DNA from 3 places in the Exiguobacterium sp. TDN 0502 genome. Region 1 is predicted to be linked to each of the others. Evidence: riboswitches for the same ligand, from Rfam matches in the RefSeq annotation. Region 1 holds a riboswitch; each other region holds the start of a gene.
The links. A riboswitch is a leader RNA that binds a small molecule or an ion and turns the genes downstream of it on or off. The one in region 1 is predicted to bind lysine.

Region 1 (6,545 bases):
TTCCTGTAGGAGTGGCGCGTAATGAGTCATTCTTTTTTACGAGATAAGGGTGGCAGATCATCATTCTGCCACCCTTATCTGTGTAGAAACTGACTTTTGAGTCAGTCCTGCGTTGCTCATTCGGTTTTTTCTGCTTCATCTTTCCATTTCGAGTCGATCAGCATTTCGCCCGGCCATGTGTACGCCATGATGCCACCGTCTGCCGTGATGTCCTCACCTGTGACATACGAGCTGTCATCAGACGCGAGGAAGAGGGCGACCGTTGCCATCTCGCGTGGTTTGCCGAGTCGACCGAGTGGGGTGATCCAAGCGTTCGCATCGCGGAACTGTTTGCCCTGCTCTTTTTCCTTTTCACCGACGAGTGTATCGATGAGTGGTGTCTCGATCGTTCCCGGTGATAACGAATTGACACGAATGCCATGACGCGCATAATCGATTGCCATTGCACGTGTGAAGTTCGCGATCCCGCCCTTCGCCGCGTTATAACCAGACCGGTTCAAGTCAGCTGCTCGCCCTGACATCGATGACGTGTTGATGATTGAACCGCCATGATCGAGCATGAGTGGAATCAAGAATTTACTGACGAGGAACGTACCACGCAAATCGACAGCGATGATTCGATCGAAGAGGTCAATTGGGTATTCATGGACTTTTCCGCCTTGTTCATCGATTCCGGCATTATTGAAGAGGACGTCTACCGTACCGTATGTCTCTTGGATGTGCTTCGCGAGTTGTTCAACACTCTCGACGTCTGAGACATCGACATGGACGGCTTCCGCTTTTCCACCGTGTTGTGTAATCTGTTCCACCGTTTGTTGTGCTTTTTCAAGTGAGACATCGGCACAGACGACCGTTGCTCCCTGTTCTGCGAATACAAGTGCGGTCGCTTGTCCGATCCCTGTTGCTGAACCGGTAATGACAGCTACTTTTTGATCAAGTCTACCCATTGCTGAATCCCTCCCAAAGTTATCGTTCACCTTATGAAACATTCCCTGAGAAATCGTGCTTAAACCCATCGATGCGTCTAGTGATCGAGAAGAGGGGGTACATCTACAACAGCATAACCGCTGTACAGAAGGAGATGAGAACGCTGACATCCGACCAATGGCAACTTGCAAAAAAATTATTACGAGAAGCCGCCCAGTATCAAATGATGCTTGAAAAAGGAGCGTTTGCTGATCAACTGATTGACCGAACGACACCGGTTCTTTGGTTTGGTGACGCGACACGTAGTAGCTGGGTGACAGTCGCGACGAATCCATCCCGATCTCAGTTTTTGGACCGGACGGGCGCGTTACGGTTTGACGAACACGGCCCGCTTTTCATACGTCCGCAGTCCATGACATGGGATGATTACCTACAGGAAGAGATATTGACGGATTCCATCCGGCGCTTCAATCACTACTTCAAACAACCGAATGTGTACCGGACCTGGTTCGGTCGACCGGGGGGAGGTAAACTCGAAGGGTTTTTGAACGGATTTGGTGCGTCGCTTTACGAGGACACGTCTGATCCGGTCATTCATCTGGATTTTTTCCCGTTTCCGACGCAGCACTATATGGGAGCGATTAAAGAACGGGGAGTGTTAGAAGACAGTTCGTTTGGACAAACGTTTTTATTGCGTCTTCTCGAGCTGTTTTCGTTAAAGGGAATCATCCTGCTCGGCAAGGAACATACGGAACGATTTGCGAAGCTTGAACCAGACATTGACTGGACGACTTATCAAGCGCCGGATTATCCGGACGCAAGTTTTCAAATCGGCTTTTCATCACAGTTTCAGCTTCCCGTCGTCGGACTCCACTTCAAACCAAGTGAGCAGTTCATCGGTCTTGGTAATCGAAAGGATGAAAATGGCGTCAGTCATGGCACATATGGGGCAGCAGAGCATCTATACCGAATCGGAGCGATCGTCCGTGAAGAAGTCATAAGGTACGCCCAAAAAGGAGATTGACAGATATTTCGAACTCCCTAATAATAGGAGATGAATTAGCACTCTATATGATTGAGTGCTAAAAAAGGGAGGCTGAAGTAGCATGGAAACGAAACAATTTAAGGCGGAATCAAAACGGTTGCTTGAGATGATGATTCATTCCATCTATACGCATAAGGAGATTTTTCTACGCGAATTGATCTCGAATGCCAGTGACGCCATGGATAAGATGTATTATAAAGCGTTGACGGACGAGACGATTTCGTTCGAGAAGGAACACTACAAAATTACGATTGAACCGAATACAGAAGCACGCCAGCTCGTCATTCGTGATACGGGAATCGGAATGACGAAGGAAGAGCTCGAAGAAAATCTAGGAACGATTGCAAAGAGTGGCTCGCTTGCCTTCAAGGCTGAGAATGAAGCGCAAGACGGTCATGATATCATCGGTCAGTTCGGTGTCGGATTCTATTCCGCGTTCATGGTTGCTGACGTCGTCACTGTCGTCACGAAACCTTTTGGTAGTAAGGTCGCCTATAAATGGGAGTCACGTGGTGTCGAAGGCTATACGATCGAGGAAGTCGACAAAGAAACGGTCGGAACAGAGATCACCCTCCACATCAAAGCGAACGAGGACGAAGAATCGTATGACGAGTACCTTGAGACGTACCGCTTGCGTAGCATCATCAAGAAATACTCCGATTTCATCCGTTATCCGATCGAGATGAAGGAAATCGAACGCCAACCGGTCGAAGGTAGTGACGAGACGAAAGAGGTCGAGGTCGTCAAGACGATCAACAGCATGGTGCCGATCTGGCGGAAGAACAAACGGGAATTGACGGACGAGGATTATACGAACTTCTATCAAGAGAAGCGATATGGTTTCGACACACCGGCGAAACACATTCATATCAGTGTCGACGGCGCGGTTCGTTATCAATCGATTCTATTCATTCCGGAGCAGGCACCGTACGATTATTATTCGAAGGAATTTGAAAAAGGACTCGAGCTTTATGCCAACGGTGTCCTGATCATGGAAAAATGCAGCGACTTGTTGCCGGATCACTTCAGTTTCGTCAAAGGCATGGTTGACTCGGAAGACTTATCGCTCAACATCTCGCGTGAGTTACTGCAGCACGATCGTCAACTGAAGCTGATCGCAAAAAACATTCAAAGTAAGATTAAGACACAACTTGAAGCACTCCTACGCGAAGATCGCGCGAAGTACGAAACGTTCTATCAAGCGTTCGGACGTCAGCTGAAGTTCGGTATGTACAATGATTACGGCATGCATAAAGAACAGGTACAGGACCTGATCCTCTTCTACTCAGCGAAGGAGAAGAAGTTGATCACACTTTCGGAATACGTCGCAGCGATGCCGGAAGATCAGGCGCATATCTACTATGCTGCTGGTGAGAGTACGAATCGTTTGGATAAATTACCGCAATCCGAACTCGTTCGTGATAAAGGATACGACATCTTGTACTTCACGGAAGAGATTGACGAGTTCGCGATTCAGATGCTCGTGACGTATGGCGAGAAGACGTTCAAGTCGGTGACGAGCAGTGATTTAGGAATCGAAGCAGAAGCAGCAGAGACGACGGATGCGCAAGCTGAGATGTTCCAAGCGATGCAGGAAGTGTTAAGTGGACAGGTCAAGGAAGTCAAAGCATCGACACGACTGAAATCCCATCCGGTCTGCTTTGCGACGGACGGCGCCGTTTCGATCGAGATGGAGAAAATCTTAAAGGCGATGCCGAACAACGAAGGGGTAGAAGCGGTCAAGATTCTCGAGTTGAACCCGTCGCACAGCGTATTTGAGTCTCTTGAAGCAGCGTATCAAAACGATCGTTCGAAATTCGAACGCTATACAAAGTTGATGTATCAGCAAGCCTTGCTTGTTGAAGGACTCCCGCTTGAGGACCCGGTAGCATTCGCAAATGATGTGTGTCTATTGATGGTGTGAAAACGAGTAGGATCAAAAAAAGCATTGGATGCGCGCATCCAATGCTTTTTCTCGTACCATTTTACATTAATCCGTTTGTAAATCAGAAGCCGTCTCACCTTTTTTCGAGAGGACGTTCAAGACGACGACGAACAAGATGAATGTCACGAGGGCACCGATGAATCCGAAGAGCGATGATTCCGTTACGCCGACGACTAAATAGCCGACAGCAGCCGTGACGGCACCGACCAGCGCATACGGAAGTTGTGTCGTAACATGATCGATATGATGGGACCCAGCTCCTGTTGAACTTAAAATCGTTGTATCCGAGATTGGTGAACAGTGGTCACCGAAGACGGAGCCGGCAAGAACAGCAGCAAGTGTCGGAAGCAATAGTGACGCATCAACGGCCATGACGAGATCTGCACCGATCGGCAACATGATGCCGAATGTACCCCAACTTGTTCCTGTCGAAAATGCCATCACACCGGCAATCAAGAACAGCAAGAACGGCAAGTAGGAAGCAGAGATTGAGTTGCTGACGAAGCTCGCTAGGTAGTCGCCGGTTTTCATGTCACCGATGACAGCGATGATCGTCCATGCGAACAAAAGAATCACGACAGCCGGCCACATCGAACGAAGACCCGCAACGATACTTGCGCGGTAATCACGTCCTGGAATCTTACGACCGATCAGCATCAGGAAGGCAACGATCAAACTAATGACGACACCAGCGACGAGGGAACGGGTGACGTCCGTCGCTTCAAAGGCACCGATCAAAGTAAACGGGCGGTTGTCGGCAGCAAGGGCTTGGGCACCGGTGCCGAGTAACGCACTAATCGTAGCGATGACGAGGACGATGATCGGAACGACAAGATCACGGACTTTTCCGTTCGTATGTTCAGTCACCTCTTTTGCCATCCCCATCGGTGTTCCTTTCGAAGCATCGAAGAGTTCGCCTTTAGCGGCACGCAGTTCATGTTGTCTCATCGGTCCGACAGAGATACCGGAATAAGCGATGTAAAGTGTTAACAGAAGAGCGAAGATGGCATAGAAGTTTAACGGTACGATCATCATGAAAGCGCTGAAGGCAGAGTAATCCGTAATCGAATGTGTCGTTAGGATACCAGCGATGATGGAGATGATGAATGCTCCCCAACTGGAGAGCGGACTAATGACACAGACCGGCGCAGCGGTCGAATCAATCAGGTAGGCTAGTTTCGCACGCGATACGCCACGACGATCCGTTAATGGACGACTGACATTCCCGACAGCCAGACTGTTGAAATAGTCATCAATGAAAATCAAGATACCAAGACCAAAGGCAACTAATCGTGCACCGCGTGCTGTCTTGACGTGTGTAGCAGCCCATTCACCGAAGGCACGGGCACCACCTGATGTTTGAATCAGCGTAGACAAGATACCAAGCAAGAGTAAGAATACGAGTAACAGGACGTTCCACTCGTTCAAGGCGCCATCCGCCCAAAACAGACTGAAGATGTTCTTACCGAGATACGTCACCGTATCGATCGGATTAAAACGATGGAGTAGCAGAGCGCCGACGAGAATGCCGACACCTAACGAAAGAACGACCTTTCGCGTAAAGATGGCCAGTACGATAGCCAATAAGGCAGGGACGAGAGCAATGATGGAATCTGAATAGTTAACCATGAAAAATATCCTCCTCTTTAAAATAGATAACTTAAAGATGAGACCCCGCGGCATACAAAAAAGCAAGGGCACCGGCAACAAAGCCGACACCCTCGCTGGATGCGTCTTTCTTAGCCGAATTGGAGCGCTCCATACAAGAAATATGTATGGCAATCGATCGGGTGTTTCCCGAATCGACCAACAACGGCATGCTCGACACATACTGTCATTTCGGCGATGTCACCTTTCCTGTAGTCGTCTTCGTTGTCATCCTCGGACCAAGTACTGATTGAAATCGCGCCTCTACCTCATCGATAGAATAGTCATATTCTGTTCTTATGCCCACTTTATCATGTCTGTCGGAATGGGTTCAACCATATTTTCTGAAAACTTAACGGAAAATGCTTCTATTGAGCGAAATATTGAATCAGCTGTTTTGTCAGATACGCTTGATTTTCTTCGAACTGTTTTTTGCGATGACCGTTTGCCCCGGATGGATGCGGAAAACCGGAAAGCAGCTGATGGTGTGGCTCGATTCTTCCGTCATGGATCAAACTCCGTACCTGTGCTTCGACGACACGCCCGAGTGGAATAAGTAATACAGGATGATGCAACTGATTGATTTCTGCCACAAAATGTTCCTCGGCATAATGTTTTAACAAAGGACTGCGACCGATTTTTGGTTGATGACCGGAATAATTTTTTTCGCGATAAAAGACAGGGTGCTTCAATAGTGAGGTTGGATGTAATAAATCTTGATGTTCGTGGAACAAGCTAGCGCTTGTATCGATTTCAAGTAAAGGTGCAAGACCGAGTGCATCAAGCATTTGGACGAGATTACGGCGCATCGTTCCGGCAAAACTTGCCGTATACTTGACGAGCCGTGCCGTTTCCTCCACAGAAGCGCCATGATGAAGTGCATCAGTCGCTTCCTCGAACGCAATCCGCATCTGATCAAAGCCGGGTGTGATCCCGATGATGACGACCTTTGCTTCTGTGTTTACATACTCGCCAATCGGA
Region 2 (6,545 bases), on a different contig from region 1:
GGAAAACTACCGCCTGGTCTTTCAATCACAGATTTCACGGGATGCGACCTTCGTCGATCGGGATTTACTGTTGAACTACGTCATCGGTGGGCAGTTAGGGCTGTTGATTTCCTGGTTACGTAACGGACGCCCTTATCCGGCGACTTATATGGCGGATCAGTTAAGCCGGATGATCGTCTTTGGAACCGTAGAGAGCATCGGATTTCCGAAAGAGTCGCAATGAGTGCGTAAAAAAAGACACTCCACATTGGAAGTGTCTCATGTTCAGGCGTGTTGGAACGCGAGTTCTTTCGTATAGATCGTACTGCGGTTCCGCCCGCTCTCTTTTGAATAATACAACGCTTTATCCGCCTGCTGTAACGCTTCAAGAGATGTATGCGAGCCGCTGGAATGCGCGATTCCGAGTGAAATCGTAATCTGTAAATCAGGTATATCCGCTGTCGGGAACAGGTTCCGGGCGACCGTCATGCGGGCAAGCTCTGCTATCTTCTGTGCTTCTTTAGCAGAAGTGTTCGGTAAGATGATTAAAAACTCTTCTCCGCCATAGCGTCCGACGAGATCGTCAGGGCGCGTCAAGGAGGCGAGGGTCATGCCGAGTTGGCGTAACACGTCATCTCCCGCGTCGTGACCATATGTATCGTTGACATGCTTGAAGAAATCGATATCAATCAATACGAGGGAGTACCCTTGGTCGGCGGAATTGACCAGGGAGAGCGAGTCATCGAGACGACGGCGGTTAGCCAGCCCCGTCAAGGCATCGGTCATCGCGAGTTTTTGTTGGTACTGAATGTTTTCGAAGTGACGGCGTAATTCCGTCAACAGACGAAAGGCAACGAAGCCTGCTAACAGATGAAAGAAGACATAAGCAACCGAAATTTTAATGAATGTCGACCAGCTATGTGTCAACACATAAATAGCAGGTAATGAGTAAAGGATGCCGATCAGCACCATCAACTGAAAAGATCGCATCGAAACGTGAACGAACCGGCGTAGCATCCCAATCGTCACGATGAAAATGGAAATAATCAGTGTGGATAAATAGAATCCCTCCATTTGATCAACCGGCGTCAACACGTAACGGGTACCGATTATCATGACACCTGCCACGATGGCACTAGGGAAACCACCGAACAGCATGGCGATCGCGACGGGAATGATGCGTAGGTCAACACGGGCGACATCAATTTGAATACCGTTGAACATCAGTAACACGGCAATCAGACCAGAGACGGCTCCGAGAATAATCCGGGTGCTCCATTTGGAGTGTATCGAAATACGTGGTTGATTTCGAAACGGTAAGAACAAGAGAGTAATCGTTGTAAAGAGCAAACAAAAATTAATAATGAATTGATTCATAATGGACAACAAATCCTCCCAACTCCCCCAGCTAACAGATTTCCATATATATACTTCCAGTATACTCATCTAGATAACGGTTAGACAGGGATAAATGTTTAGAAAAAATAAAAAACGGTAGGAAATCTACCGTTTTTTATGAAGAGGACGAACCAGTATCTTCGTCCATCGTCAGTAAGATTTTATCAAAAACCTGTACCATCGTCTCGAGTTCTTCTTCCGTCAATGTACCAAACCGGTCATGGAGATAGTTTTTGCGGACGATTTCGAGCTCTCGAAATGCGCGTTCCCCGTCATCTGTCAAGGCAAGGACGATGGATCGGCGGTCTTCCGTTGAACGAGTCCGTGTCACGTATCCTTGTTTATATAACTTATCCGTCAAGGCAGTCACCTGACTGGTCGCCAGTTCAAACTGTTCGGCGAGAAGGGTCGGACGTTGGGGACCGTTTTCCGACAGACTCCGTAAAATGAAAAATTCACTGCGGGTCGCTGTTCCTTCAAACAAACGATTCAGTTCACGTCGAAGGGTGCGAAGAATGACACGCATCTGTTCCTCGAGTCGGTAAGTTAGCAAATCACGTTCCTGTGGCATGCAAGCAGCATCCTTTCTCTCAGTGGACTTCTACCATTTAGTGTACTAAACCTATCGGATTTTTACCATCGACTCCTCGAGATTCGAAAAAGGGAATTGACAATTTCGTGGCGGCTTGTGTACTATGTCGTAGTAATACAAAATTAAATCAGTTCTCACTCAACCAGTGGGATGGAGGTTGCAGTTCTCAAGAGTACGGTTACGGATGTCGTCAAGCGGCAAATGAGGTAATCAGAAAGGGAGAGTTGCCGAAATCAGTCATCGCTTTGAAGATGATCGATTGGGATTAGATCAAATAGGTCTAATACTGTCACAAGTCGGGTATCACTCACTTGTGGAGAGCTATCTTTCACGACGGTAGAATGAGGCGCATCCATTTTATTATGCTGCGTTCTCATCTTCCATCTGGAAGATGAGGGCGCTTTTTGTTTTTTCATTCAAAAAGTGTCCTCTCACAAAAATTCATACAGAGAGAAGCGAACGAAATGAACAATTTAGATGTCAAACAAACAACGGATTCGACGGCCGAAGGATTAAAACGGGGGCTGCAAGCCCGTCACATGTCGATGATCGCCATTGGTGGAGCTATCGGAACAGGACTCTTCATCGCGTCCGGTGCTTCCGTGGCAGCGGCAGGCCCGGGCGGTGCACTCCTGTCCTATGCCATCGTCGGTCTGATGGTCTATTTCCTGATGACGAGTCTTGGAGAAATGGCAGCGTATATGCCGGTCGCCGGTTCCTTCTCGACTTACGGAACGAAATTCGTCGATCCATCATTCGGCTTTGCCTTAGGCTGGAACTACTGGTACAACTGGGCAGTCACGATTGCGGTTGAACTCGTTGCAGCACAAATCGTCATGACGTACTGGTTCCCGGACGTTCCAGGATTTTATTTCAGTGCTTTATTCCTAGTACTGATGATCGGCTTGAACTACTTCTCCGTCAAAGGATTCGGGGAAGCCGAGTATTGGTTTGCGATGATCAAGGTCGTTACGGTCATCGTTTTCCTAGTCGTTGGTGTCGCGATGATTTTCGGTGTCTTCACATCGGAGCCGCCAGTCGGATTCAAAAACTTCGCACTGGGTGACGCACCATTCGTCGGCGGGATTCCTACCGTCATCGGTATCATCCTCGTTGCCGGATTCAGCTTCCAAGGTACGGAACTCGTCGGAATTGCAGCGGGTGAGTCGGAAGATCCGAAAAAGAATGTGCCAAAGGCCGTTCGACAAGTCTTTTGGCGTATTTTACTCTTCTACGTCTTTGCGATTTTCGTCATCGGTATGCTCATTCCTTATACGAGTCCGAATCTCGTTTCAAATGACATTACGGACGTCGCGGTTAGTCCGTTTACGCTCGTCTTTGAAAAAGCGGGTCTTGCCTTCTCAGCAGCACTCATGAACGCCGTCATCTTGACGTCGGTTCTATCTGCCGGAAACTCGGGGATGTATGCATCGACGCGGATGCTCTATACATTGGCTCGTCAAGGAGACGCGCCGAAGCTGTTCGCAAAAGTCTCAAAAAACGGTGTACCGCGTAATGCCCTGCTCGCAACAGGGGCGATCGGTGCGCTCTGTTTCCTGACATCGATGTTTGGTGGACAGGTATATCTATGGTTACTCAACGCTTCCGGGATGACCGGATTCATCGCGTGGCTCGGAATTGCGATCAGCCACTACCGTTTCCGTAAAGGATTCGTCGCTCAAGGACACTCATTGAACGATTTACCTTACGTGGCACCGGCGTTCCCATTCGGTCCGTTGTTCGCGTTCGGTCTTTGTTTCCTTGTCATCGTCGGTCAAAATTATGCGGCATTCCTCGCGGACCAGATTGATTGGGTCGGAATTGCCGCGACGTATATTGGTATTCCATTATTCCTTGCTTTCTGGTTGGGACATAAATTCAAAAACCGGACGTCGATCGTTCGTTATGACGAGATGGACTTCCCGGAACATCCTCGTCAATCCTAATATAGGAACCACCTTCACAAAGAAGGTGGTTTTTTGTTTCCGTTCATGAAAACGTTTTCTAGAATATAGTTTTAAAAAAGTATAAAAAAGGAATACATGAATACTTATTCATGCATAGCATTTGAAATGGGAGATGAGGAGGAGAAGCATGACGACATCTGAACTGTTCTTTACACTAGGTTCCGCTGCTTTTTTTATGTTATTGGTTGCTTACATATCGTACCGGTTGACCCGGGGAAAAACACAGGGCGCCGATGAATACTTTTTAGCAGGTCGGGGATTGAGTGGTATTTTTATTGCCGGTTCCTTGCTGTTGACGAATTTATCAGCAGAGCAGTTGATTGGACTGAATGGACAGTCCTTCATGGGGAACATGTCCAGTATGGCATGGGAAGTCACCGCTGGGTTTGCTGCGATCATCATGGCCATCTATCTGCTTCCAAAATTTTTAGGTCTCGAGATCTCGACGTTACCGGAATACTTAAGTCACCGGTATGACGAAACGGTTCGCCGGATGACGGTCCTGCTTTTTTTGCTTGGTTACATGTGTGTGACGATTCCATCAATGCTCTATTCGGGCGGAATCGCTGTCCTGCAGCTGTTTGACGTGCCAGAACTATTCGGTTTGAGCTATACACAGTCGTTATGGGTAGTCGTCTGGATCGTCGGAATCATCGGAGCGATTTATGCGATCTTCGGAGGATTACGTGCCGTTGCCGTCTCCGATACGCTTAACGGGATCGGGCTCGTTTTTGTTGGATTTCTTGTTCCGATTCTTGGGTTCATTACTCTCGGTGACGGAAGTCTAGTGCAGGGGATGAAGACGATCGCTACTGTACAGCCTGAGAAATTAAACGCCATCGGCAGTTCGACGGATGCCGTCCCATTCTTTTCGATTTTTACAGGTATTTTATTTGCCAATTTATTTTACTGGTCACTGAATCAATATGTCATCCAGCGTGTCCTCGGAGCAAAGAATCTAAAAGAAGGACAAAAGGGTGTCTTGATGACAGGATTCCTAAAGTTACTCGTTCCGGTCTTCATGCTGATTCCCGGTATCATCGCCTATCACTTATATGGGAATACGTTGACGAGCGGGGACCTGTCCTATCCGCGACTGATTACCGAGTTGTTGCCTGTCTCACTCATGGGATTCTTTTTAGCGGTCTTGCTCGGAGCTGTCTTCAGTTCATTCAACTCGTTGCTAAACAGTATCGCAACGCTTTTTGTACTCGACATTTATCAGCCTGTATTTGCGAAAGGGGCAAGTGATGAGCACCTGATCCGTGTCAGTAAATGGTTCGGGTCTATCGTAGCCCTGATTTCCTTCATCATCGCGCCATTTTTGATGTATGCACCGGATGGCTTATGGAGTTTGATCCGACAATTCACAGGATTTTTCAACATTCCGATTCTCGTTATCGTCTTGATGGGGATTTTCATGAAACGGATTCCGGCGATTGCTGCGAAAATCGTCATCGTTTTCCATGTGTTCGCCTATTATCTGTTCGTCTTCGGTTTCAGACAGTTATTTGGCTGGAATCACGGAATCAGCTACATTCACGGATACGGCATTCTCCTTGCCATCGAAGTCGCGTTCATGGTGTTCATGGGTTACCGGTATCCGGCGGTTCAAACGGGAAGAGTCAATCGGCGCCACGCGGTCGAACTCGTCCCATGGAAATACGCAATCCCGGTCTCGATCTTACTTTGTGCCTCCATCGTCTGGACATATGTTCTATTTTCAGAGATCGGGCTCGCTTCTATCTCGGGCATCGTCTCCAACTGGTTTTGGCCGATTACCGGATTCCTTGTCGTACTGACGGTTCTTTTATGGCGTGTGTCGCTAAACGCCTGGGAAACGAAGTACCGGACCTATCTTGAGGAGGAGTACCGTCAGGCTGAATAATCTTCTCGCAGAAGGGAGGATATATCAGGTAAGATGAAAGAAAAACAGGAGGCGATCTTCATGAACTACTGGTATCACTTTAAGCGGGCCTTCTTACCGATTGCGTTATTGCTTGTGACACTTGCCTTGTACCAAATGATTTATCGGTTGAATAACATCTGGTATTCGCTTGGAGGACTTCTCCTTGTCTTTGCGGCCATCTATTTCGTCATGCGTCGCCTAAAAGCGAACCCGGAGGATTGAATGAGCAGGAAAGTCGAGTCCATTCTCTGAACGAGGTAAAATAGTCATATACAGAGGAGGGGAAGATAGATGGCAAAAGCAATATTTGCAGGTGGTTGTTTCTGGTGCATGGTCAAGCCATTCCATAAATATGATGGGGTAGAGCAGGTCATTTCAGGATATACCGGTGGTCATACAGAGAACCCGACTTATAAAGAGGTCTGTTCGGAAACGACAGGTCACTTGGAGGCAGTCGAAGTGACGTACGATCCGTCCGTCATCACGTATGAAGAATTACTCGAGATTTTCTGGCGCCAAATCGATCCGACAGATGGTGGTGGTCAATTCAATGACCGTGGTGAATCGTATCAGCCAGCAATCTTTTATGTCGATGAAGCACAGCGTGAAGCGGCGGAACGTTCAAAAGCAGCGCTTGACGCATCAGGACGTTTCTCACGTCCGGTCGCGGTAGAGATTCGTCCGGAAAAACCGTTCTGGC
Region 3 (6,545 bases), on a different contig from region 1:
CAGTCGTCGCGATGACGAGTGGTGTTTTGGTCGCCAGCCCATATGCGAGCAGATCCGGTAACAAACTCGGATGTGAGAAGTCGATGATTGCATCGACTTCCTCTGCCATCTCCGTTAGTTCTGCGTATGATGCAATCGTATCCGACGACTTCGTCCGGTCAACGATTGCCACGACACTTTGTGGTGCGAGTTCGACGACGTATTGTCCTGTCGCCCCATAACCGTGTAACGCGAGTTTCATCGAACCACTCCTTTGTAAGCCCGCATCGTTTCGAGTAAGTGCGCGTGACCGGCTTCCGATTGACGGACGAGCGGCAAGCGCGGCGCACCGACTGCAAAGCCGAGTTCTTCAAGCGATGCTTTGACTGGAATCGGATTGACGTCGCTGAACAAGGCACCGATGACCGGTAACAAGTCTGCCTGAATCCGGCGCGCCGTCACGAGATCTTGTGCCAGTAAGGATTCAGCCAGTGCTTGTGTCTCTGCCGGGTACGGATTCGAGAGGACCGAGATGACACCTTGTGCGCCCCATGCCATATAAGGCAGGATTTGATCGTCATTTCCACAGAAGACCGCGAAGTCTTCCGGAATCGCTGCCATCAGTTCGCCCATGAAGCTGACGTCTCCACTCGCTTCCTTAAACGCTTGGATGCGTGGATGACGTGCTAACGTCACTGCGGTTTCGACTGCGATTGCAACGCCTGTCCGCGACGGAACGTTGTACAGCATGATCGGTAATTCGGTTGCATCAGCGACCGCCGTGAAGTGCGCGACGAGACCGGCTTGTGATGTTTTATTGTAGTACGGTGTGACGAGCATCGCTGCATCCGCACCAAGGCGTTCTGCGAGTAACGTCTTCTCGATTGTTACTGCCGTGTTGTTCGAACCCGTTCCGGCAATGACGGGTACTCGTCCTGCTGTGACTTGAACGGCAGTCGTCAGGAGTTGTTCGAATTCCGCATTCGTTAAGGTCGAACCTTCTCCTGTCGTCCCTCCGACGACAAGTGCCTGAATCCCCGCTGCGAGTTGTTGCTCGATCAAGCGTTCGAATACGTGTAGATCCAACTCGCCTGCTTCATTAAATGGTGTGACGAGCGCTGTACCTGCTCCTTTGAACATGAAGAACTCCTCCTTTGTTATGAATGAATCGACTGTTCGATGGCTTGGCGTGCGACTTGTACGGCGTTTGACGCGGCACCTTTTCGGATGTTGTCGGCTACACACCAGAGATGGAATGTGTTCGCGAGACTATCATCTTGTCGAATCCGACCGACGTAGACGTCGTCCGTCCCGCTTGCGTCGAGCGGCATCGGATAACGTGTATTCGCGACATCATCGATGAGGACGACGCCCGGTGCGCCTTCCAGTGCTTCACGGATTGCTGTAACCGTCGTCGGTTGTGTAAACGTGACGTTGATTGCAACCGAGTGAGAATTCGTGACCGGCACCCGGACGCACGTCGCACTGACTGGTAATGCTGGAAGATTGAAGATTTTCCGTGTTTCATCAATCATCTTCTGCTCTTCTTTCGTATAGCCGTTCTCAAGGAACACATCGATATGCGGCAAGATGTTATCGTGAATCGGATGTGGATAATTGACGGGCTCTTCTCCGCGTGCCCCGCGTGCCAGATCCTCGATTCCTTTTTGACCAGAACCGGATACGGCCTGATACGTCGTATAGTTGATCCGTTCGAATCCCAGTGACTGGAGCGGTGCTAACGCGACGACGGATTGAATCGTCGAACAGTTCGGATTTGCGATCAAGCGGTTCGTTGCTTGAATCGCTTGCGGATTGACTTCTGGCACGACGAGTGGAATCGTCTCCTGCATCCGGAAGGCACTTGAATTATCGACGACGAGTGTTCCGTTTTCAGCTAGTAACGGGGCATATTGCTCACTGATCGTTCCGCCTGCTGCGAACAACGCGACATCGATTCCGTCTTCCGTGATGTTTGGCGTCAGCGCTTGGATCGTAATATCTTCTCCTTTGAACTGCACCGTGTTGCCTGCTGAACGAGCAGAAGCGTAAGCGGACAAGCGGCTGACCGGGAAGTCCAGTTCTGCGAGTACTTGTAACATTTTTTGACCGACGGCGCCGGTTGCTCCGATGACGGCTACGTGATACATCCTGTTTTCCTCCTTATAACTCGAACGCGTTTGCAATCGCTGCAACCGTCCGTTCAATATCGTCTTGTGCAATCGTGTATGAGATGCTGATTTCTGACGTCGTGACTTGATAGAACGGGATGTTCTCTGCTCGGAAGATTGCGAACAATTTCGAAGCAACACCTGTCGCATCGCGCATTCCGATTCCGACGACAGACAATTTCGCGTGTTGATTATGGCGATCGACCTTCGCTGTCGTGAAGCGATCCATGATGTCTTTTAAGGCTTCATCGAGGAACTCTTCCTCATCGAGTGGACATGAGAACGATAAGAAGATGTCGCTGTCGAACGTCGTTTGACTGATCATGTCGATGTTGACGTGGCGGTTCGATAACAGTTCGAAGATATCGGCTACTGCCGCGTTCGTTTGTGGTACGTGCTTGATCGACACCGTCAAGACGTTCTTCGTCACGCTGACACTCGTGACCGCTTTTTGTTCCATTGTTTCCGTCGCTTCCATGATCCATGTTCCCCTTTTCGATTCAAGTGTTTTCCCGACGAAGATGTGTACGCCGTATTTTTTCCCGAGCTCGACACTCCGCATTTCCATGACCTTCGACCCGAGGGCGCTCATCTCCATCATCTCATCATATGAAATGTGCGGAATTGGTTGAGCAGCGGCATGGATTCGTGGATCAGCCGTGTAGACACCGTCGACATCGGTATAGATTTCACAGCGTTTATCAAGGACTGCAGCTAAGGCAACTGCTGTCGTATCCGATCCGCCCCGTCCGAGTGTCGTGACGTCCCCGAGTTCATTAACCCCTTGGAAACCGGCGACGATGACGACATCGTACGTTTCGAGTTTTTGCCGTAACAGATCTCCATCAATCTGTTTGATCTTACTTTTCGTATGCAATCCCATCGTACTGATTCCCGCTTGTGCGCCCGTTTGCGATAACGCTTTGACGCCGAGCGAGTTGAGGGCGATGCTGAGTAATGAAATCGTCTGTTCTTCTCCGATGGCAAGCAGTCGATCGAGTTCCCGTCGCTCAGGGCGGTCCGTGATGGCTTGCGCCTGTGCGATCAAAGAATCCGTCATCTTGCCCATCGCCGAAACGACGACGACGAGTTTTTCACCTTCGGCTGCGCGACTCTTCAAATAATTCGCAATAGACTGAATCTGTTCGACAGTCGCAACCGAGCTTCCACCAAATTTAAGTACAGTTGTCACAATCCTATCTCCTTTGTCCCGATACAGAAAAAAACGACGGGCCGGTAGGAGCGTTCCTACGGCCCGTCGTTATCACGATCGGACAAACGAAGACAAAGTCGTTCGTTCTTTTACGTAAGATAGCGCTCCGAAACATCGGTTTCGGCAGTACAACGGATCTTAACCGTTGTACCAGCAAATAAGAAGAAGCATCTTCTCGTTCACTTCGGCGGACTTCCCCTTTCACATCATTCGGCATGCTTGCCTTCAAGAATGATGCTACTCATGTCGTCCGCGCCTCTATCTGTCGGTTGTTAGTTACAGTTATAGCAGACATCTTTTGTTAAATCCAGTCATTTGACTGATTTTTTTCAAAATCCGTCAATTCGCAAGATGCTGTTTTGCGAGTTCGAGTTGCTCCGAAACGGCAGCAAACCCTGTACCGCCGTAACTTGTCCGGCGGGCTACTGCTTGAACCGGATCGAGGAGCGGATAGACTTCTTCCGTGATATCCGGATGGAAGGTTTGATACGTCTCGAGGTTCAAATCTTTCAGGAAACAGCCCTTCTGTACACAGTAAAGGACAGCCTTCCCGACGATTTCGTGCGCTTCCCGGAATGGTATGCCTTTCGTTACGAGGTAGTCGGCGAGTTCCGTTGCATTCGAGAAGTCTTGCATTGTCGCCTTCTTGAGCGCTTCGGTCTTAAACGTCGCGGATTCAATCATTCCGGTGAAGATTTGGACGGACTGAAGGACGGTATCTGCTGTATCAAAGACCCCTTCCTTATCCTCTTGCATGTCTTTATTGTAAGCGAGTGGTAATGCCTTCATCGTCGTCAGGAAGCCCATCAGGTTGCCGTAGACACGACCCGTTTTCCCGCGAATCAATTCAGCGAAATCCGGATTTTTCTTCTGTGGCATCATGCTCGACCCTGTCGAGAAGGCATCGGACAACTCGATGAAGCCGAATTCCTGTGACGCCCAAATGATGATTTCTTCACAAAAACGCGAGAGATGCATCATGACGGTCGAAGCGATCCCGAGGTATTCGATGACGAAGTCGCGGTCGGAGACCGCATCGAGGCTGTTCGGATAGATCGACTCGAAACCGAGCAACTCGGCAGACCGGAAACGGTCGATCGGGAACGTCGTCCCAGCGAGCGCGCCCGCACCAAGCGGTGATTTCCGGATCCGTTTTTGATTGTCCGTCAACCGTTCGACGTCCCGTTCGAACATCCAGAAGTACGCAAGCAAGTGATGCGCGAGCGAGATCGGTTGTGCCCGTTGTAAATGCGTATACCCCGGCATGACCGTCTCGATATGTTGCTCGGCCTGTTCCGTGATGACAGATTGAAGTTCGCGTAATGCCGTCGTCAACGCTTCGACGTGCTGCTCCATCCATAGATGCAAATCGGTTGCGACCTGGTCGTTTCGACTCCGTGCCGTATGCAGTTTCCCTGCGACCGGACCGATCTGTTCCGTCAACAAACGCTCAAGGTTCATATGAATGTCCTCATCCGCTAACGTGTAGGAATGGTCGGCTAACGTCACTTCCAGTTGCTTTAGTCCTTGCTCGATGTGCGACCACTCGTCTTGGTCAAGAATTCCTTGTTCGAACAACATCTGTGCATGTGCGAGACTGCCTTTTAAATCGACGCTCGCTAATTTTTGATCGAATGCAATCGATGCTCCGAAGGCTTCCGCTTGAGCGGAAGCACTTTCCGTAAAACGTCCGCCCCAGAGTTTGGTCATTTCGTCACACCCGCCTGACGATGAACGCTCGCATGCGTCGAAACGGCAAGCCCGTGCAATTTGATGAAGCCTTTTGCTGCTTCATGATCAAACGCATCTTCTTTTGTATACGTCGCAAGTTTCTCATCATAGAGTGAGACAGCCGACTGACGACCCGTCACGGTTGCGTTTCCTTTGAACAGTTTGACCCGAACTTCTCCCGTGACATCCTGCTGTGTTGCCGTCAAGAAAGCTTTCAGACCTTTCGTCAACGGTGCGTGGAAGAGACCGTTGTAGATCGTTTCTGCATATTGTTTGCTGAGTAACGGTTTAAAATGAGCGACGTCCTTCGTCAATGTGATCGTCTCGAGTGCAGCATGTGCTTTCAGTAAAACTGTTGCCCCTGGGCACTCGTAGACTTCCCGCGATTTGATGCCGACGAGACGGTTCTCAACGTGGTCAATCCGTCCGACGCCATGCGCTCCAGCGATGATGTTCAGTTCCGTGATCAGTTTTGCGAGTGGATACGTCGTTCCGTTAATCGAGACCGGAACGCCTGCTTCAAAACCGATGATGACTTCTTCCGCCTGATCCGGAGCGTCTTCCGGTGCTACCGTCAACGCGTAAGCGTCTTGCGGTGGCTCTGTCCATGGGTTTTCTAAGACACCACATTCGTTACTCCGTCCCCACAGGTTCATATCGATCGAATATGGGCTGTCGAGGTTGATTGGAATCGGCACGTTGTTTTCTTTCGCATAGGCGATCTCTTCTTCCCGTGACCATTTCCATTCCCGAACCGGTGCGATGACTTCGAGTGATGGATCAAGCGCTGCAACCGAAACTTCGAACCGGACTTGGTCATTCCCTTTTCCGGTACAGCCGTGTGCGACAGCCGTTGCACCATGCTGATGCGCGACTTCGACGAGCTTCTCTGCGATCAACGGACGTGAGAGCGCTGAAATCAACGGATAGGCATTTTCGTAATGGGCGCCATATTGAAGGGCCGGCAAGACGAACTCTTGGGCGAATTCTTCTTTGACATCGAGGACGATCGATTCGATTGCTCCGACGAGAAGTGCTTTTTCTTTGATGACGGATAAATCTTTTCCTTCCCCGACATCCATGCACAAGGCAATGACATCATAGTCCTTGCTCAACCATTTGATGGCTACCGATGTATCGAGTCCCCCAGAGTACGCTAAGATCAATTTTTGTTTCGACATGTATAATTCCCTCCTGGTTTTTAATTCATCTGTCTGTATAAAAATTCATTATGAATTATATATATACATAGAAAACAAAAAAAAGAAACCCTTTTTGCAGGATTTCTTTCAAAATGATTTACATTTTTTTCTCCATCGTCCGGTGCGGGATACCTGCATCGTCGAATTCATCAGAGACGATCGTATATCCGAGTCCTTGGTAGAACGGGATTGCTTGGACTTGTGCACCGAGCGTCAACAGTTGTTTCCCTTCACGTCGTGCGACACGTT

Region 2: another riboswitch for lysine. It lies ahead of ACRPK8_RS09310 (amino acid permease); the one in region 1 lies ahead of ACRPK8_RS13015 (Na+/H+ antiporter NhaC family protein).
Region 3: another riboswitch for lysine. It lies ahead of ACRPK8_RS14010 (aspartate kinase); the one in region 1 lies ahead of ACRPK8_RS13015 (Na+/H+ antiporter NhaC family protein).

What each region holds. Positions count from the first base shown of each region.
Region 1 covers NZ_JBOZGJ010000013.1:75,969-82,513, forward strand. The annotation lists gene ACRPK8_RS13000 (SDR family oxidoreductase) at 117-947, opposite strand; gene ACRPK8_RS13005 (hypothetical protein) at 1,019-1,951, shown strand; gene htpG (molecular chaperone HtpG) at 2,034-3,896, shown strand; gene ACRPK8_RS13015 (Na+/H+ antiporter NhaC family protein) at 3,963-5,546, opposite strand; lysine riboswitch at 5,661-5,839, opposite strand; gene ACRPK8_RS13020 (uracil-DNA glycosylase family protein) at 5,933-6,545, opposite strand, start outside.
Region 2 covers NZ_JBOZGJ010000007.1:94,948-101,492, reverse strand. The annotation lists gene ACRPK8_RS09325 (TetR/AcrR family transcriptional regulator) at 1-223, shown strand, start outside; gene ACRPK8_RS09320 (diguanylate cyclase) at 265-1,329, opposite strand; gene ACRPK8_RS09315 (MarR family winged helix-turn-helix transcriptional regulator) at 1,493-1,948, opposite strand; lysine riboswitch at 2,113-2,301, shown strand; gene ACRPK8_RS09310 (amino acid permease) at 2,434-3,915, shown strand; gene ACRPK8_RS09305 (solute:sodium symporter family transporter) at 4,064-5,824, shown strand; gene ACRPK8_RS09300 (hypothetical protein) at 5,885-6,067, shown strand; gene msrA (peptide-methionine (S)-S-oxide reductase MsrA) at 6,137-6,545, shown strand, end outside.
Region 3 covers NZ_JBOZGJ010000016.1:42,654-49,198, reverse strand. The annotation lists gene dapB (4-hydroxy-tetrahydrodipicolinate reductase) at 1-241, opposite strand, end outside; gene dapA (4-hydroxy-tetrahydrodipicolinate synthase) at 238-1,119, opposite strand; gene ACRPK8_RS14015 (aspartate-semialdehyde dehydrogenase) at 1,137-2,129, opposite strand; gene ACRPK8_RS14010 (aspartate kinase) at 2,143-3,342, opposite strand; lysine riboswitch at 3,455-3,632, opposite strand; gene argH (argininosuccinate lyase) at 3,703-5,073, opposite strand; gene ACRPK8_RS14000 (argininosuccinate synthase) at 5,070-6,275, opposite strand; gene ACRPK8_RS13995 (GNAT family N-acetyltransferase) at 6,394-6,545, opposite strand, start outside.